DNA from 4 places in the Ruegeria sp. AH3 genome. Region 2 is predicted to be linked to each of the others. Evidence: riboswitches for the same ligand, from Rfam matches in the RefSeq annotation. Region 2 holds a riboswitch; each other region holds the start of a gene.
The links. Region 2 has a riboswitch for cobalamin ahead of ACR3EM_RS20300 (DUF1636 family protein). Riboswitches for the same ligand answer to the same signal wherever they lie in the genome.
Positions count from the first base shown of each region.

Region 1 (3,863 bases), on a different contig from region 2:
GGGGTGATGCCCTCAGCGTTTTTATAAACGCCAACCCCCAGGTCAATTTTCTGATCGCGCGGGTCATCGCGATACATCTGCATCAGCGCCAGAATCTTGTCGGCTGGCTGTGGCTTGAGGTTCTCGAACATCAGTTCTCTCCGGTTGCGACGGGCAGGGTTGGGAAGGCACCCCATTCAGCCCAGGAGCCGTCATAAAGCGAATGATCTTTTTTACCCATGCGCTCAAGCGCAAGGCTGAGGATCGCAGCCGTGACGCCCGAGCCGCAGGATGTGATTGCGGGTTTCGACAGATCTACGCCTGCGGCCTCAAATATGGCGTGGCACTCTTCCGGCGACTTCATGGTGCCATTTGCTTTCAACAGCGTGCCAAAGGGCACATTGCGAGAGCCCGGAATATGACCCGAGCGTAAACCTTCGCGTGGTTCTGGCGCTGTTCCGGCAAAGCGGTCGGTCGAGCGCGCATCGATGATCTCATGATCGTTCAGCTTGGCCGCAGCTGAAACCTGCGTCACGTCACGCACCAGATGGTTTTGTACGCGAACGGTCATATGGCGATCGCGAACGACGGGCGGCAGGTCCTCAATCTCGCGACCTTCGGCCTGCCATTTCGGCAGCCCCCCATCCAGAACGGCAATATTGTCCTGACCCATCAAACGGAACAGCCACCAGACGCGTGCGGCAGACATCAGCCCGGCCCCGTCATAGACAACGACCTGATGGCCGTCGCCCACCCCCATCGCCCGCAGGCGGGACATGAATTTCTCAACCGGGGGTGCCATATGCGGCAGGTCCGAACGGTGATCAGCAATGTCATCAATGTCAAAGAACCGTGCACCGGGGATATGGCCTACATCATACTCGGCCTTCGCATCGCGGTTCTGCGCGGGCAGATACCAGGACCCGTCCAAAATCCGCAGATCCGGGTCCTTGAGATGCGCGGCCAGCCAGTCTGTGGATACGAGAGTTTTCGGATCGTCCTGCATCAAAGCCTCCCCTGAGCGAGCTTGGATTTTCCCTATATGGGCACGGCCAAACGTTCAAGTCACGCCGCAGTTCAGAACCCGCGCGGGGAACGTTTTTTTCCAACCACATGCTTGGCGTGCTTGACAGACAGCATTCTGTGGCAGAAATCTGTGCGACATGGTTCCCAAAGGGGTTTCCCCAGAGGGATGAAAAGGGAATCCGGTGCGACAAATCCTGTCAATTCCGGAACTGCCCCCGCAACTGTAAGCGGAGTATCGCCCCATCAGGGCCACTGACCGAAATGATCGGTTGGGAAGGCCGGGATCGATCCCAATCCGCGAGTCAGGAGACCTGCCATGCACAAACCGGGCATCCGCCCAATTTCAACACGTTTCTACCGTCGGGTGTGACGGTAAGGAGAACAAACTATGCATATCGAACCGGGCGTCGTTAACGGCGCCAAACTTGTCCTGAGCTATGCCACCGCGGCCGGGGCAGGGCTTTATAGTCTGAAGCTGGCGTGGGAGAGCGTCAAAAACAGTGGTGTTGCAAGCCTTGCAGTGCGGTCTGCCCTGACAACCGGCCTTGTTTTCACATTCTTTGAAGTTCTGCCTCATTTCCCGGTGGGAGTGTCAGAGGTGCACTTTATTCTGGGCTCGACACTGTTTCTTTTGTTCGGTGCCGCCCCGGCTGCGATTGGTCTGATCCTGGGCCTCTTTGTTCAAGGGTTTTTCTTGGCACCCTTCGATCTGCCCCAGTTCGGAATGAACATGACGACGTTGCTGGTGCCTCTGTTTGCCCTGCAGGCGTTGGCAAACCGCGTCATTGCGCCGAATACGGCCTATGTTGACCTCAAGTATTCTCAGGCACTTGCGCTGTCGACCGCCTATCAGGGTGGTGTCGTACTATGGGTGGCCTTCTGGGCGTTCTACGGTCAGGGTTTCGGTGCCGAAAACATCGCCGCCGTGGCCAGCTTTGGCGGAGCTTACATGATGGTTATCCTGATTGAGCCCCTGGCCGATCTTGCCGTTCTTGCGGCTGCGAAATCCATGAAGGGTCTGAACAAGCTCGGCCTGTTCACGCCACGTCTTCTCAGCGCAGCCTAAACATCCCGCGCCGCGCACTACTTTGCGCGGCGCAACCTGAAATGCTGAATGATCCCGATCATGCTGATCAGAATCCAGAACCCCTCGATCAGCATCGACGCCAGATTGAAATTCTCGAGCAGCGAATAGACGATCAGAACCGACCCCAAGAGGTTCACCACCGGAAACGCGAGATCGTCAGAGTTCATCATCCGCATCTGTGTCGCAAAATAGGCCGCGACCACGATCAAAGCCCCAAACGAGCCAATAGCGTCGACGATGGTGAGGCTGTCGAGAACTGCAGTCATGAATGGGCCTTGCCGTTTTCAGAATACTCGTTGTGCTGGGCGTAGTGGTGCATGTTCAGGAATGCGGCACCCTCTGCACCCGCGCGGTATCCATGGGGGATATCAGCGGCAAAGCGCAAGCCCTGTCCGGCCTGCAAAGATACCCATTCCCGATCGCGTAGAATCTCGAGCGTACCTGAAAGAACAAACACCTCCTCGGTCACACCAGCGGCATGGGCGGGGGATTCGTGGCTTTGGTTCGGATGCAAGCTGACGTGAAATGTCTCGGCCCCTAGGGCGGGGTCGAAGGGAAAGACGATCTTGACCTCTATGGTCCCGGGGAAGGTCACGGTCTGGAAAACAGACGGGTCGCCCAGCGCCGTATCGATCAGCGCGCTGAGTGGTAGCTGGAAGCCTTTGGCGATTTTCCACAAGGTCGCGATGGTGGGGCTGGATTCGCCGCGCTCTATCTGGCCCAGCATGGCTTTGCTGACCCCGGTCATTTCAGCCACCTTCGACAGGCTCAGCCCGGACGCCGTCCGCACGTCCCGTAATTTCAGCGTTATGTCGTCCGGTGCCATATCATCAACTTCCGAATCCTCTTGTACGTTATAGCGCACATGTGATACGTGCGCTATAACGTACGAACCCCAAGACATGCAACCCGAGGCAAAAGGGAAACAGCATCATGCCATTGTACCGATCCAGAACCTCTACCCATGGCCGCAACATGGCCGGTGCCCGCGGTTTGTGGCGCGCCACCGGTATGGGCGACGATGATTTCGGCAAACCGATCATCGCTATCGTAAACTCGTTCACCCAGTTTGTGCCCGGTCACGTCCACTTGAAGGACCTCGGCCAGATGGTCGCGCGCGAGGTCGAGGCAGCCGGCGGTGTCGCGAAAGAGTTCAACACCATCGCGGTCGATGATGGCATCGCCATGGGCCATGACGGGATGCTGTATTCGCTGCCCTCGCGTGAGGTGATCGCGGATTCGGTGGAATACATGGTCAACGCGCATTGCGCCGACGCGATGGTCTGTATCTCGAACTGCGACAAGATCACCCCCGGCATGTTGATGGCGGCCATGCGCCTGAACATCCCGGCCATCTTCGTCTCGGGTGGTCCGATGGAAGCGGGCAAGATCGATATCGCCGATCTGGACGCCAAGAAAATCGACCTTGTGGATGCGATGGTAGCCGCTGCTGACGACCGCTTCACCGACGAACAGGTTCAGCATATCGAGGAAAACGCCTGCCCCACCTGCGGCTCGTGTTCGGGCATGTTCACTGCCAACTCGATGAACTGTCTGGCCGAGGCGCTGGGTCTGGCACTGCCGGGCAACGGCTCGACCCTTGCCACACACGCGGACCGCAAAGAGCTGTTCCTTGAGGCCGGTCGCCGGATCGTCGAGATCACCAAGCGGCACTATGATCTGGACGAAAAAGGCTTCCTGCCACGCGAGATCGCTACGTTCGAGGCCTTTGAGAACGCCATGAGCCTCGACATCGCTATGGGCGGTTCGA
Region 1 is NZ_JBQFJL010000001.1:2,668,813-2,672,675, forward strand. Features, by position in the region: gene ACR3EM_RS13480 (amino acid aminotransferase) at 1-131, opposite strand, end outside; gene sseA (3-mercaptopyruvate sulfurtransferase) at 131-985, opposite strand; cobalamin riboswitch at 1,127-1,338, shown strand; gene ACR3EM_RS13490 (energy-coupling factor ABC transporter permease) at 1,394-2,071, shown strand; gene ACR3EM_RS13495 (CBU_0592 family membrane protein) at 2,089-2,358, opposite strand; gene ACR3EM_RS13500 (helix-turn-helix domain-containing protein) at 2,355-2,918, opposite strand; gene ilvD (dihydroxy-acid dehydratase) at 3,026-3,863, shown strand, end outside.
Region 1: linked by a shared signal. The riboswitch ahead of ACR3EM_RS13490 (energy-coupling factor ABC transporter permease) and the one ahead of ACR3EM_RS20300 (DUF1636 family protein) in region 2 are both predicted to bind cobalamin.

Region 2 (3,863 bases):
ACGGCGGTGGTGATCAGCGCCACCCAGATGCCACCCGCAAGCAGCGACGGGTCAATGGAGCTGCCTGCCTGTTGCAGGCTTTGGAACGCTTCGATCATACCCAGAACGGTCCCGAACAGCCCCAGCAAAGGCGCGAGTTGGGCAACGGTGTCAAGAAGGCGAAAACCGCGCTCCAGCCCTGCCAGGGCCAATCCGGCTTCAGCATCCAGACGATCATCGAGACCGGGTAGATCGGGCGCATCCATGGCTGCACCGACCAATGGGGCCAGATAACTGTGGCTTTTCGCCAATCGCGCGCGTGCAGTCTGATGATCCCCGGCATCCCATGCCGTCAGGGCCTGGGACAGCACCCGATGTCGTCCAACTCCGGTCACGGTGAATTGCCACAGTTTGTAAAGCGTGACGGCCAGAGCCAGCACTGACATCACGATCAGAATGGCCACCACTGGCCCGCCCAGAGCCACGATCTGGCGCAATGCTTCAAGCGCGTTCATCCCAAAAGCTCCACATCTATCCGGCTGGTAAGGTTCAGTCCTGTTGCACAGATATCGCTTTCTGAGCCGTCGACAACGCAGCTGTTTGCGCCATTGATCAGAACGCGCCCGATCGAGTCGCAGTTGAGATCGGGCAGGCCGAACTGACGCACGCGCGGACGGTCTGCCGGCAGATCCCGAAAATCGAACAGAGAAAGCGTAACGACACGGCCCGAGCTGTCGAAAATGACGGTCTCAAAAGCTGCCTTCTCGATATCGCTTCCGGTTTCGTTCTGAACCAGAAAGGTCAAGCGGCAGGCGCCGTTCACCTTTTGCACGGTATTGAGCTCCAGCAACAGTTCCGAGGGGTTGTCGTCAGCAGATTGCGCCAGCGCCGAATTTGTTGATGAAATTGCCAGCACAGCTACCAGAGCGAGGCGGTGATACGGCATGAGCGGGCTCCTGATTGTTTAGCGCTGAGGGTTTGTCCCGCGCATCTTTGCAGGGGTTGATCCCTCTTATCCAATCCAACCGAGACGTGAAAGAGCGGGTGGCGCGATTGTGTCCGGCCGACCGGTAACGCGTGATAACTTTCGTATTGACGCATTCATCGATCTCAGGCACTGAATCCGGTGATGGTTCCCAAGGGTGCGCCCGTGGGATGAAAAGGGAATACGGTGCGGTCTACACTGGCCAAACCCGTAACTGCCCCCGCAACTGTAAGCGGCGAGCGAAGCCAAACAGCCACTGGCCCCAGGGGTCGGGAAGGATGGCCAAGCACCGACCCGCGAGTCAGGAGACCTGCCATCAGTTGTTCAACCAAGCCGGGGCGGGGCGTCCTGGAAGGAGGCTTTGATGGCACGTGATACACGTGTTTCTGTAATCAGCACCTTCGCACTGCGTTTGGGCAGAGGCGGGGGGTTATATGCCTGGCGCACCTGATCATTTTGTTCTGATCTGTTCGACCTGTGCGGCCGCGCAATCAGTGGATGGAGTGCATGATACGCTTCAATCGAAGCTGCCCGAGCGCTTTGCGATCCGGGCTGTCGATTGCATGGCAGGATGCGCGCATCCCGTGACCGTAGGTTTCCAAGCGGTCGGCAAGGCGCAGTATCTATTTGGTGATATCCAGACATTGATTGACGTCGAAGCCCTGGCCGAGTTTGCCCGTCAATATCAACAGAGCCCGGATGGCTGGACCAAAGCCAGCGAGCGTCCGCGTGCCCTTTACACCAAAACCTTGTCTCGCATGCCCCCGATCAGTCAGGAGGTGTTGATATGACCGTCCAGCCGTTTCTGGTGGCTTCGGATCTCGAATATTATGCCTTGAATGGGGACATACTGCTGCAAGGCGTATCCTTTGAGCTGTCCGAAGGGTCAATACTGGCAATCGCGGGCCCCAACGGTGCAGGTAAAACCACACTGCTGAATTTGCTGTGTGGGGCGGAAGGGCTGGCACTAGGGGATGTTTTGCTCAAGGGGCGCAGCCTCAAGCAACTCTCGGCAAAAGAGCGTGCTCGGATGATCGCGGTGGTCAGTCAGCAAGAGATGCCCGACGGGCGCTTGTCGCTGCGGGATTATGTGGCGCTCGGCCAGATTCCGATCCGCGCGGACCGGTCTGCGGGTGAACACGCGCAGGAGCTCAGCCGTATATTGGATATTACGGGCCTTGGCGCGCTGGCTGACAAGAAGATGGCCCAACTGTCGGGTGGTGAGCGTCAGCGCGCGCATATCGCTCGGGCGCTGGCACAGAACCCGACTTTGCTGTTTCTTGACGAGCCGACCAATCATTTGGATCCCGATGCGAAGGGGCGGATGCTGTCTCTGGTCGCGGATCTGGGCATTACTGTCGTCATGATCGTACATGATTTGGTCATGATCCCTGAATTCGCCACCCATGTTGCCCTGATGAAATCCACGCGCCTGACCGGGTTTGGTTCGGTCGACGAGGTACTGACATCGGAACGTGTGCGCGAAACCTTCGGTGTCGATTACCTGCGCTTTCACCACGAAGGCCGCATGATCCCTGTTCTGGACATCCGAAGAACAACGCTTTCCACATAAACTCAGGAGACTATCAATGAAGCAAATCTGGTCCGTGGCGCTGGTCACTGCCATGGCAAGCGGCGCCGCTGCGCAAGAGGTGACGGTTGACAATTGCGGTGAACCGCTTGTCTTTGATGCCGCGCCAGAACGTCTGGTCGTGCATGATATGAATATGACCGACATGGCCTTTGCGCTGGGTCTGCAGGACAAGATCGTCGGTCTGACCGGCATCACCGGATGGTACAAGACCAGCCCCGAGTTCGACACGCTGCGCGGCGATATCCCTGAACTCGCGCCGAAATACCCGACTGTCGAAAACCTTGTTGCGGTCGAACCTGACCTGTTCTTTGCCGGTTGGTATTACGGTATGAAGCCGGGCGGAGATGTGACCCCCGACACGCTGGAACCTTTCGGCATCAAGACCATGATCCTGACCGAAAGCTGCGTCCATCTGGACAAGGATCGCCCCGAAGCCAGCATGAACCTGCTGTTCGACGATGTTTTGCGTCTGGGCAAGGTCATGCATGTCGAGGACAAGGCCGAAGCGCTTGTGTCGGGCTGGAAAGACGAGCTGACCGCAATCGAGGCTCGGACCGCTGACCTGCCCAAACCGCGCGTGTTCCTGTTGGACGGCCCTGCTGATGCGCCCTTCACGGCGGGTAAGTTCGCCATTCCTGATGCCATGATCGCAGCGGCAGGGGGTGAAAGCGTTACGCGTGACATGGATACAAGCTGGGGCCGTACCTCTTGGGAAGCGGTTGCCGCAGCCAACCCTGAATTCCTGGTGCTACTGGATTATCAGACAGGCAATGGCGCGGCAGATACCTTCAAGTTCCTGCAGGAACACCCTGTGATGTCGCAGACTGATGCCGTCAAGAACGAACGCTGGATCGGCCTGCGCTATGAAGAGTTGACTCCGGGACCGGCGAACATCGCTGCGATCTTAAAAATGGCCAAGGCCATGCATCCGGATCTCAACTGATATGGGCCGATTGGGCCTGATACTCTTGCTGGGGGCGGTCGTTCTGGCTGCCCTTTTGCTGATCTCGACTATCTATGGAACCACCTCGATTCCGATCACGGACACATTCGAGGCGATCCTTCTGGGCACCGGCTTGACCGGAGGAGAGATGTCTCCGATGCATCGGATCGTCTTTGATCTGCGCCTGCCGCGCGCATTGTTTGCAGCGGTGATCGGTGCGGGCCTGGGTATCGTCGGCGTTGTGCTGCAGACCACCACACGCAACGATCTGGCGGATCCATTTCTGTTTGGTCTGTCATCGGGGGCTGCAGCGGGGGCCGTATTCGTCATCACTGTGACCGGAGATATTCTGGGTTTCTGGA
Region 2 is NZ_JBQFJL010000002.1:593,399-597,261, forward strand. Features, by position in the region: gene ACR3EM_RS20290 (MotA/TolQ/ExbB proton channel family protein) at 1-494, opposite strand, end outside; gene ACR3EM_RS20295 (hypothetical protein) at 491-925, opposite strand; cobalamin riboswitch at 1,093-1,296, shown strand; gene ACR3EM_RS20300 (DUF1636 family protein) at 1,399-1,755, shown strand; gene ACR3EM_RS20305 (ABC transporter ATP-binding protein) at 1,752-2,537, shown strand; gene ACR3EM_RS20310 (ABC transporter substrate-binding protein) at 2,554-3,501, shown strand; gene ACR3EM_RS20315 (FecCD family ABC transporter permease) at 3,503-3,863, shown strand, end outside.

Region 3 (3,863 bases), on a different contig from region 2:
GGTGATTGGTTTCTGCAATCTCGATCCGAATACCCCATTGCTTCAATGCCTTGGCAACATCCCCGGTAGGTGCTTGGTCCGTGACCAGTAGATCGATCATACGCGGCTCGGGTCCGACATAAGGCGCGGTTTCACCAAATTTAAAATGCGCCGCAGCCACAAACAGTCGGTCGGTGTTGCTGGCGACAACAGTCGCAAGGTCTGCCTCAACTGAACTGTGGTACAAGAAACCTCGACGTGCCGAAATCGCATCGATGCTGAGCACTGCGATGTCAAACGCATAACGCTGTACCTGCCGATGCGTGACGTGACCGAATGCGCCGCGCTCATCGCTTTGCAGTTCGCCCCCAAGCAAATGCACACGATTGCCATTGGTTCCGGCCAGGGTCTGCCCCACCCCGATCGAGTTGGTCACGACGGTCAGGTTTCCCGACTGCCGCAGCTCTTCGGCCACATAAGCGGTGGTCGAGCCGACATCCAGAAAGACGGTCATCCCGTCCCGTATCAGGCTCGCCACATGCCCCGCGATCAACCGCTTTTCTTCAGAGTGTTGCGCTATACGGCGAAAAAAACTGGGGTCGCCTTGGGTGCCGGCGAGATAAGCGCCGCCATGCACACGTTCGACCGCGCCCGAGGCTGAGAGCGACTTGATCGTGCGCCGCACGGTTTCCTCAGAGACCCCTAGTGTTTTGGCCAGTTCCGAGTTTCGGGCTGTCCCGCCCAGACGACGGAGAACATCCAGAAGTTCAAGCTCACGATGGGTGTGCGGGCTGCGGGTTTTCACTGGACGCTCCGTATTTCCCAAATTTACCCAAACAAAGACACGGAATGCGGTCAGTGATCAACCCGAAACAGGCCGACCGCTGCAAGCGGCCGACTTGGTTTGGCTCAATGACAACAGACAGGCTTACGGCGCAGCGCGGTTTTGCGGAATGACCTCATAGCCGGGCTCTTCGGGTTCATCATCCAGCATTTCGGGTGGAAAGCCCGGTGCTTGAATCTCAAGTCCGGTCGCATCTTCGAGGCGTTTGATTATGTTCGGGGACAACTCGCGCTCGCCGTAGCGTGCGATGCCGTCTTCGAATATCTTGATCATCACCGGATTCACCTCAAGGGGGACACCGGCGCGGTCGGCAACCTCCTGAAACAGGCCGATATCCTTTTTCACCAGGTCCATGGTGAACGAGATATCGCGTGAACCGTTCAAGATGACCTGGCTTTCGGTTTCGTGCACGAACGAGGTGCCCGACGAAATCTTGATCGCCTCATAGGTGGTTCCAAGATCCATTCCAGCTGCTTTGGCGGTCACCAAAGCCTCGGCGCAGGTGATCAGGTTAGCGGTGGCCAGATAGTTGGTCAGCACTTTCAGCACCGAGGCCGACCCCAGTTCACCTGTGTGCAGAATGCGCCGCCCCATGGTCGTCAGGAAGGGCATAATACGCTCGAACGTTTCGCGGTCACAGCCAGCGAAGATCGAGATATTGCCCGTCGCAGCCCGGTGACATCCGCCTGAAACCGGACAATCCACCGCTGCGCCGCCTTGTTCGATGACCATGGCACCAAGGCGTTTGACCTCAGCCTCATCGGTGGTCGACATCTCCATCCAGATTTTGCCGGGGCCGACCTCGGGCAACATCTCTTGCATCACGGCGTCCGAGGCGGCGGGTGAAGGCAAGCAAGTGATCACCGCGTCGCAATCACGCATCAACTGCGCCGGACTTTCAGCGGCTTTGGCACCCTCGGTGACAAATCGGGTCACCTGATCCGGGTTCAGGTCATGAACCGTCAAATCGATTCCGTTACGCAGCAGCGATCCCGAGAGCTTGCCCCCAACATTTCCCAGCCCGATAAACCCTACTTTCATGCGCCGCATCCTCCTGTTCGCGTCTTGTGATCCATGCCAACACGTCACCACAGATGGATCATGCCGCCCAGCGACCTCGACAGGTCGCTTTTTACCTGCTTCTTCGCTGATCATCGCGACTCGCTTGACAAGCAGCCCAAGCGTGCCGCATGTCCCTTTCGTTGGTGTCTGCGTGCGCAGATGAAAAGGGAATGCGTCAGCGGGTTTTCCGTCAAACGCAGCCGCCCCCGCGACCGTGAACGGAGAGGGTGCCCAAGCCACTGGCCGCAAGGCCGGGAAGGCGGGACATCCGACAGAGGCCCGCCTCTGACATCCGCAAGCCGGGAGACCTGCCAACGCCCGAGATTTAAACCGGACGGGGTGTTCCGGTGTCGGGTCAAAAGCGACCCGCATGAAACCCCGTCCCCCACGAAGAGGATTTGGGGGGATGAGAGACATGACCGAGACCGCTCCGGTCGAGCTGCTGGTTTGCACCACCTGCCGTCGCGGGCTGCCTGTCGAAGATGATGCGCAGCGCCCCGGTGCACTTTTGCACAAGGCGCTTGAGCAGGCCGATCTGCCCGAAGGGATCACCTTGAAAGCCGTGGAATGCTTGTCGAACTGCGATGAGGGCTGTTCCATCGTCTTGCGCGGTGGGCCGGATCGCTGGACCTTCGTGTATGAACACCTCAACGAAACCGACCACGTCGACATGATCGTGGAGGGTGCCACCAAATACCTCGCGACCGAGGATGGTCTGGTCAAATGGCGCGAGCGCCCCGAACATTTCCGCAAGAACTGCGCAGCCCGCATTCCCCCGATTGGAGCCCTGAAATGAGCAACCTTGAGAAACTTCCCGTCACTGTGATCACCGGCTTTCTGGGCTCGGGCAAGACAACGCTGGTGCGCCACCTGATGCAGAACCCGCAGGGCAAGCGTCTGGCCGTTGTGGTCAATGAATTCGGCGATGTTGGCGTTGATGGCGATATCCTGAAATCCTGCGCGATCCCCGATTGCCCGGCGGAAAACATCATGGAACTGGCCAATGGCTGCATCTGCTGCACCGTGGCGGACGATTTCATCCCGACCATCGAAGTGCTGATGGCGCTGGAGCCGCGCCCTGATCACATCCTGATCGAAACCAGCGGTCTGGCGCTGCCGAAACCGCTGCTAAAGGCCTTCGACTGGCCTGATATCCGTTCGAAAATCACCGTCGATGGTGTCATCGCGCTGGCCGATGCCGAGGCGGTCGCTGCCGGTCGCTTTGCCCCGAATGTCGAGGCGGTGGATGCCCAGCGCATGGCCGATGACTCGATTGATCATGAAACGCCGCTGTCCGAAGTGTTCGAAGATCAGATTTCCTGCGCCGATATCATCCTGCTGACCAAGCCTGATCTGGCCGGTCCCGAAGGTGTCGCCAAGGCCAAAGAGGTCATCGCTGCAGAGGCCCCGCGCCCCCTGCCCGTTGTTGAAGTGGCCGAGGGCGTCGTTGACGTCCGCGTCGTGTTGGGTCTGGAAGCCGCCGCCGAGGATGACATGGACGCACGCCCATCGCATCACGACGGCCATCACGATCACGAACATGACGATTTCGAAAGCATCATCGTCGAGTTGCCCGAACAGAGCGATCCGCTCGATCTGGTGACGAAAATCGAACGTCTGGCCAAAGAACTGAACATCCTGCGCGTCAAAGGCTATGCCGCCGTTCAAGGCAAGCCCATGCGCCTGCTGGTTCAGGCCGTCGGTGCGCGCGTGCGCCATCAGTATGACCGCCCTTGGGAACCCGGCGAGGAGCGCCGCTCGCGTCTAGTCGTCATTGCCGAGCATGACGATATCAAAGAGGCCGAAATCCGCGATATCCTCGTGGGTGTGACCGAGGCAGCCGAGTAAAGCCATGCACGTCGTCTTCCGCGAAAGCCACGGGTTAGAGGAAACGGAAACCCCGACCGATCTGGGCCAAAGCCCGGCGGATTTGGTGGTGCTGTCCTTTTCCGACAGCGACCTCGGCGCTTTCGCGGCG
Region 3 is NZ_JBQFJL010000001.1:627,380-631,242, reverse strand. Features, by position in the region: gene ACR3EM_RS03050 (DeoR/GlpR family DNA-binding transcription regulator) at 1-784, opposite strand, end outside; gene ACR3EM_RS03045 (NAD(P)-dependent oxidoreductase) at 908-1,978, opposite strand; cobalamin riboswitch at 2,010-2,215, shown strand; gene ACR3EM_RS03040 (DUF1636 family protein) at 2,301-2,681, shown strand; gene cobW (cobalamin biosynthesis protein CobW) at 2,678-3,733, shown strand; gene cobN (cobaltochelatase subunit CobN) at 3,738-3,863, shown strand, end outside.
Region 3: linked by a shared signal. The riboswitch ahead of ACR3EM_RS03040 (DUF1636 family protein) and the one ahead of ACR3EM_RS20300 (DUF1636 family protein) in region 2 are both predicted to bind cobalamin.

Region 4 (3,863 bases), on a different contig from region 2:
ACAACAGGCAGACCAATGTCTCTTTCTTTATCGGACCTCGGATGGTCCTCACATTTTGCCGCGCAACACGTGGCTGACCCAACCTGCAATCCATTTCGCATCACAGCCGTTCATCGGGATCGGTTGATCGGGCTTGGCCCCAACGGCGAGATCCCGTTGCTGACCCCCAACCACCCCACCGGCGACTATGCGGTTGGGGACTGGGTGTTGGCAGACAATGATAGACGCGTGCACCACCTGCTGGACCGGCGCAGCCTGCTGCAGCGTCGCGCTGCGGGCACAGGTGCTTCGGCACAATTAATCGCCGCGAATGTCGATGTGTTGTTCATCGTCAGCTCATGCAATGCCGATTTCAGTCTGCCCCGGCTGGAACGCTATCTGGCGCTTGCGCATCAGGCCGGGTGTTATCCGGTGATCGTGCTGACCAAGGCCGACAATTCCGATGCACCCGAGACCTTTGTGAAAAAGGCGCAAGCCATCGATCCGTTTCTGACTGTGTTGGCGATCAATGCACTGGACCCGGCTGCGATCGAACAGGTTCTTTCGTGGTGCCCAAAGGGTCAGACCGGTGCGCTGCTGGGCTCATCCGGAGTGGGTAAAACCACGCTGGCCAATGGCATGACCGGGCAGGAAAAAGCCACGGCGGGCATTCGCGAGGATGACGCACGGGGCCGGCACACCACGACCGCGCGCGCGTTGCATCAGATGCGCAATGGCGGCTGGCTGATCGACACCCCCGGCATGCGCGCGCTGCGTTTGCTGGATGCACAGGACGGAGTCGATGAGGTCTTCTCGGACCTCACGGAGCTAAGCCTGAATTGCCGTTTCTCGGATTGCCAGCACGAAACCGAGCCCGGCTGTGCGGTTCAGGCCGCGGTCCAAAGCGGCGCGCTTGACCCGTCCCGGCTGGAGCGTTGGCGTAAGTTGCGGCGCGAGGATCAGCGCAACTCGGAAACCATCGCTCAATCCCGGGCGCGGGACAAAGCGTTCGGCAAGATGGTGCGCAGCGTCACGCAGCAGAAAAAGTCACGCAAGAAGCTGTGAGGCAACGCCCCGTCTGGTCAGTCGATCAGGCGGGGCCAGACCGCTGCGTTGCGTCGGGCGAACGCTCCGATATGTCCAACTTTTGGCAAACCAAATTCCTGCGGCGACAACAGGTGACGACGGGCATTTGAGCCGTAAAGATCAGCCAGCCGCCACACGGCGGCGGGTGGTACCATCTCATCATCTTCAAAGGCGAACAGATCAACACGCCCGCCTGCAGTGGACCAGCGAGCCTGAGGCAGCGTCTCTCCGATCTCGGGCAGATAGCTGTCGGGAGCCGTGCACCACTTGCGCCACTGCCAATAGACCGGCGCGGGCAGATCTTCACCAAAACCGACCGCCTTGCCCGGCAAATATCCCAGAGCACGGACCAACAACGGCACATGGCCATACCAGAACAACGCAGCCAGCGCGCGGTAAGGCCACGGGTGATCTTTGAGCGTCACTAGACCTGAACAGACGCAGATCATCCGATCTATCTGTTCGATATCCGATTGCACCGGCCCAAGCATCGCACCAAGCGAGTGGCCAATACTCCATAGCTTGGCACCCGGAAACCGCCGCCGCATCTCGGCCCGTGCAGCAGGGATATCGACCAGCGCCCAGTCTGCCATTGTCACGGTCGAGGCCTTCTGCGGCCCGGTCAGCGAGTGACCAAAATCCCGATAATCGTAGGTCAGGCAGGCCATCCCGCGCTCAGCTGCCAGCCAACGCGCAAAATGCTGATAATAGTCTCGTGGCACGCCTGTGGCACTGTTAATGACCACAACCGTTTCCGGATCGGTCGCAGGCAGATACAAGCGGGCGGACAGCATCGCGGACCCGGCGGGAAACCGGAACTCCTCGGTCATCACGGTTTGCCGCGCGTCCAACATCTGATCCTCATGCGTTATCTGAACCGATCAGTTCACTCGATCGCGTTCGAGTCAAGGTTGACGTGGCTGGACCAAAGGTAAGCTTGTGGCATTCAATCCGCTTGACTCGGGAAGTGCGCAACCGCTAGCGATGAGGTGATGGTTCCCGCGCCCTCGTTCGAGGCCGGGATGAAAAGGGAACACGGTGCGGACCTGCCCGGTAATATCCGGAACGGACCAAATCCGCGACTGCCCCCGCAACTGTAAGCGGAGAGCAATGCCGTAGCGCCACTGGCCTTGAAGGCTGGGAAGGTCGGCAAAGCGATGACCCGCAAGTCAGGAGACCTGCCATCGGAACCGAAACTGAAACTCGGGCGGGGTGTCCGGGCAGGTCCAGACTGCACTGTGCTGTCCCACCTGTTTCACACCCTCAGCCCCACGCGCGGAGGGCGCATCATGATATGGAAAACCGGAACCCACCAGTTCTCGGCAACAATTTGCCAAAGGACGGGGAAAACCTGTCCGGCTTTGGCGCGAATCGCACGGGCGCTGGCCACCTCGATGGCGGAATCAGCCCCTGCGGCGACTACAGAATTCGAGATTCAGGGCAGTAGCGAACTGGCGCATTGTACGGATGGTTGCACCGCCCGTTTTCGCGCGCGCGCCGACGAAATCAGAGTGTTCTGCGGTGCTGGATCAGACGAAGCGATTGAGCATCTGGACAGCTACGCAGACCTTTTGTTCGGCACCGAGACCGCCGCACTGTCGACAAATATATTGTCGAACCCGCCATGCGCGATGCTCGAAGTGTTGACGCTTGCCCAGACTAAGTCGGTGCAACCCGAATACCGACCGTCTGCCTAACAGTCAGCCCGCGGCCAGAATACCGGCGGGCGCGATCGCCCATTCCATCTGCTCGTCGGTTTCAACAGCGCAGGGGCGCAACGCGCGCAGCCTTTGCAACGCTGCATCCGGATGCTCGCCGCATTCTATCATCAAACGCAGTACAGCCATGCCAGATCGACCACATCCGCCCTTGCAGTGAACCAAAATGCGCCCGCCACCGGACAGCGCATGACGCACTGCGGCACTGGCTTCTACCCAACGCTCGTCCACCTCGGGTGATGGCGTGCCATAGTCCTCGACCGGCAGATGAACCCATCGGCAGGCGCGGGTCCGAACGTCGATACCGAAATCTCTGGCGCCATCGAGTATCATCTCGACCTCGGTCGCCATTGAAAGGATCAGGCCGGGCTTCCAATCGGCGACGGCATCCAGATCGTCTTGATAATCGCCACCCCGACCCGGCATCGATGTCAGCGCGAGCGTTCCTCCGCCAACCTGAAGTGCATGGATAACCATCTGAGACATTCTACGTTCCCCCCGAAACGTTAATCAGAAGATCTTTCTACTGGTCTTCAAGTGTCTGATCTTAACCGCCCCGTCCCGCATTCCAAAACGAAAATCATCCGGTCGGGCGGTGGACGCGGACGGCGGCGGCCTCTACGCTGCGGCAGAACTCGAATCCGCGAAAGCAGACATGACCGACACGCCCAGCCCCGCCTATCAGGTGCTTGCCCGCAAATATCGCCCGGAAACCTTTGCCGATCTGGTTGGCCAGGACTCCATGGTCCGCACGCTGAAAAACGCGTTCGAGGCCGACCGCATCGCGCAGGCCTTCATCATGACCGGCATCCGCGGCACCGGTAAAACCACCACCGCCCGGATTATCGCCAAGGGCATGAATTGCATCGGCCCAGATGGCGAAGGCAAACCCACCACCGAACCTTGTGGTCAGTGTGAACATTGCGTCGCCATCATGGAAGGCCGCCATGTCGACGTGATGGAGATGGATGCCGCCAGCCGCACCGGCGTGAATGATATTCGCGAGATCATCGACAGCGTCCGCTACCGCGCCGCCTCGGCCCGCTACAAGATCTACATCATCGACGAGGTCCACATGCT
Region 4 is NZ_JBQFJL010000001.1:3,330,589-3,334,451, reverse strand. Features, by position in the region: gene rsgA (ribosome small subunit-dependent GTPase A) at 16-1,044, shown strand; gene ACR3EM_RS16780 (alpha/beta hydrolase family protein) at 1,062-1,919, opposite strand; cobalamin riboswitch at 2,042-2,265, shown strand; gene ACR3EM_RS16775 (hypothetical protein) at 2,355-2,762, shown strand; gene ACR3EM_RS16770 (protein-tyrosine phosphatase family protein) at 2,766-3,269, opposite strand; gene ACR3EM_RS16765 (DNA polymerase III subunit gamma/tau) at 3,439-3,863, shown strand, end outside.
Region 4: linked by a shared signal. The riboswitch ahead of ACR3EM_RS16775 (hypothetical protein) and the one ahead of ACR3EM_RS20300 (DUF1636 family protein) in region 2 are both predicted to bind cobalamin.